DNA from 2 places in the Thermobifida halotolerans genome. Region 2 is predicted to be linked to the other one. Evidence: predicted binding sites of a transcription regulator. Region 2 holds the regulator's gene; the other holds the start of a gene.
What was found. Region 2 encodes LexA, which represses DNA repair genes until DNA is damaged. Its sites were predicted from a motif close to TCGAACANNTGTTCGA; they were not measured.
Positions count from the first base shown of each region.

Region 1: a site for LexA is predicted at 1,229-1,244, ahead of NI17_RS16935 (DUF6504 family protein). Genes of this name have one in related genera too.

Region 1 is NZ_CP063196.1:3,777,688-3,780,608, reverse strand. It holds gene NI17_RS16945 (NUDIX hydrolase) at 1-258, opposite strand, end outside; gene NI17_RS16940 (YigZ family protein) at 320-949, shown strand; gene NI17_RS16935 (DUF6504 family protein) at 968-1,216, opposite strand; gene NI17_RS16930 (TetR/AcrR family transcriptional regulator) at 1,489-2,091, shown strand; gene NI17_RS16925 (DivIVA domain-containing protein) at 2,119-2,754, opposite strand; gene NI17_RS16920 (N-acetylmuramoyl-L-alanine amidase) at 2,874-2,921, opposite strand, start outside.
Region 2 is NZ_CP063196.1:2,984,245-2,987,165, reverse strand. It holds gene NI17_RS13380 (hypothetical protein) at 1-688, shown strand, start outside; gene lexA (transcriptional repressor LexA) at 1,066-1,836, opposite strand; gene NI17_RS13370 (LysM peptidoglycan-binding domain-containing protein) at 2,092-2,646, shown strand; gene nrdR (transcriptional regulator NrdR) at 2,869-2,921, shown strand, end outside.

The DNA.
Region 1 (2,921 bases), 790 kb from region 2:
CTCCATGACCGCGCTGACCAGCGCCTCGGGGTGGACGCGCACCCCGGTCTCCTCCTGTAGTTCGCGCACCAGCGTGGCGGCGGGCTGCTCACCGGGCTCCACGAGGCCGCCGGGGGTGCACCAGCGTCCGTCGTCGGCGCGGCGGTGCAGCAGGATGCGCCCGTCCGGGTCGACCACCACCGCCGTCACTCCCACGAGGGACAGCAGTTCGTGGCCCACGTGCTCGCGCAGTCGTAGGACGAAAGAGGGTGTCGGCATGGGCACGACCCTACAGAGCGCCTCGGCGGCGTGCGGAGCGGCGCATACGATCGGGAGCGGCATGAGAACGATCAGACGAGGCGGCGAGCACCGGATCGACGTCAGGAAGTCCCGGTTCATCTGCGCGCTCGCGCGGGTCGCGGACGAGGACGAGGCGCGGGCGTTCATCGCGCGGCGGCGCAGGCAGCACTGGAACGCCACCCACAACTGCACCGCCTACGTGGTGGGCGGGGACGGCGGGGTGCAGCGTTCCAGCGACGACGGGGAGCCCGCCGGGACGGCCGGGATTCCCATGCTGGAGGTGCTGCGCCACCGCGGCCTCACCGACACCGTCGCGGTGGTGACCCGCTACTTCGGCGGGGTCAAACTCGGTGCGGGCGGACTGGTCCGGGCCTACGGCAGCGCGGTGTCGGCGGCGGTCGACGCGGTGGGGGTGCTGGAGCGGCGCTCGCTGCCGGTGATGACGGTGTTGGCCGACTACCAGCAGGCCGGGCGGCTGGAGAGCGACCTGCGGGAGTCGCGGCACCGGGTGTTGGACGTGCGTTACGGGGCCGACGTCCGGTTGGACGTCGCGCTGGACGGGGCCGACCCGGCGGAGTTCGCGGCGTGGGTCGCCGAGATCACCGCCGGGCGGGCCGTCTGCGAGCCGCAGGGAGTGACGACCGTGGAGGTCGAGGTCGGCGCGGACTGATCCGCGCGCCGGCCGTGGTCAGTGCCACAGCCGCCGCATCGTCCAGTGGTTGGTCGCGGTGTCCAGAACGATGTCGGCGATCCCGTGGCCGTGGTCGGACTCCGCCGCCACCCGGACCAGCCGCACCTCGGCGGGAGCGGTGGGGCTCGTGCCGCGCCAGGTGCCGATGACCCGGCGCACGCGGTAGAGGGTGCCGCGCCACGAGAACAGGGCGGGGGCGTCGTCGGTGGTGGAACGGACGTCGATCTGTTCGTTGTAGAGACTCACCCGCGCACCATATCGAACAAGAGTTCGGATTCGGTGCTCTTCGGGGGCGCGTCGGAGTTTCCGTCCCGAGGGGACGGTTCACACCGTCGGCTCCGACGATAGCGGGAATTTGCCTACCGCCGGGTCGCCGTTATCGTCGGGATGCGCTGTCCCGGTGGGATGAGATCCGCAACATACTGGTTGGTATGCCCGGTGGCCTATGCTTGGAACGTTCACATCCGGGGAGCGACGGCGCCGCGGACCACGCGGCGGAACGCGAGAGGCAGGGGAACATGACGCAGCCAGCCGAGCCCAAGACGGTATCCCCCTCGGTGCCGGACCGTCTCCTGGCCGAAGCCACCCGCCTGTTCGCCCAGCACGGCTTCGACCGGGTCTCGGTCCAGGAGCTGGTCGAGGCGGCCGGGGTCACCAAGGGCGCGATGTACCACTACTTCACCTCCAAGGACGACCTGCTCTTCGCGGTCTACCAGCGCGTCCTGGACATGCAGATGAGCCGGCTGGTCCAGATCGTCGAGGGTGGGGGCGGCGTCGCCGAGCGCCTGCACGCCGCCGCTTCCGACGTCGTGCAGACCACGGTGGACAACCTCGACGACACGGTCATCTTCTTCCGCTCGCTGCACATGCTCTCCCCGGGCCGCCAGAGCGAGGTGCGCAAGGAGCGCCGCAGGTACCACGAGCTGTTCCGGTCGCTGATCGAGGAGGGGATGCGCGAAGGCGTCTTCCACGAGAAGGTCCCGGCGGACATCGTGGTCAACTACTTCTTCGGCTCGATCCACCACCTGGGCATGTGGTACCGCGCCGACGGCGAACTGGACGGCGCCCAGTTGGGCGGCTACTACGCCGACCTGCTGCTGGCGAGCCTGCGGGCCGGTTGACGGGAGCCGCTCTCCGGACGCGGCCGGTCAGTGCAGCCCGTAGCGCTCCAGTTCGTCGGCGATCTCGTCGAGGAACGCGTCCACCTCGGTCTCCACGTAACCGGAGCGCAGTCGGGTACTGGAGAACTGCACCTCACGCACCTGTGACGCGGTCAGGGGGGCCTCGGTCGGCTGTCCGTTCACCAGCGCGGCGATGGTGGCCTCGGCGCGGTCGAGGAAGGCGTCCACCTCCTCCTCCGAGTAGCCGACACGCAGTCGGGTGGTGTTGAAGCCCTTGTTGCGGATGTCCTCGGGACGCATCCGGGAGGAGACGGGCGCGCGTGGGCGGGGGGCGGCGGTCCGCCGGAAGTACTCGGCGCTGTGCTTGCCCGCCCGCAACTGCTGCGAGTACAACCCCAGTCCCCGCAGTGTCTCGGCGACCTCGTCGAGGAAGGCGTCCACCTCCTCCTCGTCGTAGCCCGGCCGCATCACGGTGGTCCGGAACTGGGACCGCATCACGTCGGAGGCGGTGATGACCTTCGAGGGGCGGGTGCCCTGTTCGAGCGCTCTGAGGGTCTCCTCCACCCTCCGCAGCAGGGCGTCGACGTCCTCCTGGACGTATCCCAGGCGCAGACGTGAGGTGCTGAACCGCTTGTCGCGCACATCACCGGAAGTCAGTGGCATAGCAATATTGTGCCGACTGAGCGTGAGCGGTACCACACCGTCCGGGTTCGGGAGTGTCCCGCCGTGCGCGCCTCCGTGCCGTGCGCCGCCACGGTCCTCCCGGTCGTCGGGAGCGCGGATCAGTCCAGGAACCGGGTCAGGCCCGCGGCGATGCCGTCGGCGGCGAG
Region 2 (2,921 bases):
TCCGCCCCCGCCGAGGAAGACCAACGGCTGCCTGATCGCCGGCGTCATCGGGGGCGCCGCCGCGGTCCTGGCGGTGGCGGGGCTCATCGTGGTGTTCGCCCTCCGGGGAGGCGACGAGCAGAACAGCGACGGGCAGTCCCCCGTGGCCGGACAGACCCGGGAACCCGAGGACGAGGGGAGCCGGGAGCCGGAGGAGTCGGCCACACCGGCCCCGCAGGGAGACTTCACCACCCTCCCGGAGTGCGCCGTCGCCGAGCACGACGAACTGGACCGCCTCGTCCCCGGACACAGCCTGAAGGTCGAGGACGTCGACACCGAGGGCGACGACTGGTGGGAGGGCTACCACTGCACCTGGACCAACGCCAACTCCTCCGGTGACGGCAACTACTACCTCCTCACGATCGTGGTCAACGACCCGCTTCGGTACGACACCGACCGGGATCTGGAACTGTACTCCGGCGACTACTCCACGGAGACGGTCACCGGGCTCGGGGACGGCGCCGTGTCCTGGTACGACACCGAGAACGAGGTCGGATGTGTGGCCACCTACCTGGAGAACCTCTCCCTCGCCTCCTGCTACGACGAGATGAGCGGAGGGAGGCCGCTGCCCGAGACCAAGGCGATCGAGGAGGCCGAGAACCTGGCCCGCGCCACCCTGGACGTGATCGCGCAGGGCGACTACCGGTAGTCCTCCTCCGGTCCGGGGCCGCGTTCCGGACCGGAGTTGGGACACCGCTGCGGGGAGCCGCACCCGAGGGAAGTCGGCGGCGGAGCGGGCCGACGCGCGAGGCGACCGATCCGGCCGCGTCTCCTCCCGCGCAGTGAGAGCAATCCCGCACCACGGGCTCGGGACCCGTGGTGCGGGATTGCTCTTTGTCGGACTGTCCGCGGCGGCGGGGCGCTGCGCGCGCCGGTCACTGTTCCGCCGACCGGTGGCGGCCCGCCCCGGACTCCCGGAAGGCCTCGCCGTGCTCCTGGCTTCCCGGCGGCGACGCCACGAGACGGGGGTTCAGGCCGCCGTTTCCGGTGCGGATCACGGGACCGTACCGAACCGAAGCGAAGTCGTTATACCTTGCGGAGCACGGTGACGACCTTGCCCAGGATGGTCGCGGAATCGCCGTTGATCGGCTCGTAGGCGCTGTTACGGGGCAGCAGCCAGACGTGTTCTCCGTCACGCTTGAAGACCTTGACCGTGGCCTCGTCGCCCAGCAGCGCGGCCACGATGTCACCGTTGTTGGCGTCGGGCTGCTGCCGGACAACCACCAGGTCACCATCGGTGATGGCGGCGTCGACCATCGAGTCGCCCACGACGGTGAGCATGAACAGCGCTCCCTCGCCGACAAGCTGGCGGGGCAGGTTGAGGACGTCCTCGACGTACTCCTCGGCCAGGATCGGACCACCTGCTGCGATGCGCCCCAGAAGCGGGATGTCGACCGTGCCGGGGGAGTCCGCGCCCGGCACGTCGCCGAGTTCGTTCTGGGAACGCACGGGGGATTGGCCCGGAATGCGAATTTCCACGGCCCTTGGGCGATTCTGGTCGCGGTGGAGGTAGCCCTTGCGTTGCAACACCTTCAACTGGTGCGCGACACTTGAGGGGCTGGACAGTCCCACCGCGTCACCGATCTCCCGGATGGACGGCGGGTATCCGCGCTCACGCACGTAGCGGTGGATGACGTTCAGGACACTTCGCTGGCGGTCGGTGAGTGTCGGAGCGGCGTCCGCCTCCTTTGCGGAGGTCTGAGCGGAATCGGGCTCCGTGCGGACTGGGCGGAGTGCGGAGACGGAAGACTTCTCCTCCGCGCGAGGTTTCTGCGCTCCGTGGTTCTCCTCCGGCACGTCCGGCCTCCTCGGCGGTCGGTGTCCTCGGTCGTGGACTGTCGGCTGGCTGTGACATCGGTGCTCGTTCCGAGTGTCGAGTGCGGCGGTGTGACATGACCGACACCGGCGCTCTACCGGAGCGAAACACACTCCACGTTAGTCCCTGCACAAAGCAATATCAAACAAACGTTCGAGATGGTGCTGAAAAATTTCCCGGAATGCGGTAGTAATCGAACGCCAGTTCTAGCGGACGGAGGCCCGAAGGGGAAGACCATGTCCGAATCCGCTCTGCCGCCCACCTCCACGCCACCCGCAGTCGGCCGTTCCTCCCGCCGCTCCACGGGAGGCGCTGCGCGCACCCGTGCCGGTTCCGGGGCGAACCTCTACGACTGGTCCCGCGAGATCCCCGAATGGGACGCCCCCGCGTCGGCGCCCCGGGCGCTGGACGACCTTCCCGAACTGGGCTCCCCCGGCCGCGACAGGGCCGCCCGTCCCGCCCCCGGCGGCCCGCCCCGGCTGACCAGACGCGGCAGGGTGGTCCTGTTCTCCCTCCTCGGAGCGGCCGCCGTGGCGGGGGTCGGCCTCCTCTCCCTGATCGCCGTGACCCTGGGCGCCTCCAGCGCCGACGCCTCCACCGAGAACTTCTTCCACCTGCCCGAGCAGCCCCCCACCGTCGTCGTCGACGAGGGGGACACGCTCTGGGAGATCGCCGAGCGGGCGCGGCCCTCGGAGGACCCGCGCAAGACCGTGGACGAGATCGTCGAGATCAACGGACTCTCCGGACCGGTGCTCGAACCCGGCCAGGAACTCGTACTTCCCTCCCCCTGAGCGTTCCCGCAGCTCACCGCGGAGCAGCCCGGCGGAACCACCACCACGACCCGCCGGAGGCCCGTCCGCTCCCTGTCTGCGACACGCCGAGCGGCCCCCGCCCGAGTTGCGTGCGGGATCGCCGAAGCCGTAGGTTAACCACCACTACATCTGGTGCCTGTGTGGGTGAGAGCATCCACAATTTGTGTTTTTCCGGTGATGACCTGGGAAGGATGAGCGACGGTGCGCTGCCCCTTCTGCCAGAACCAGGACACCCGGGTGATCGACAGCCGCGC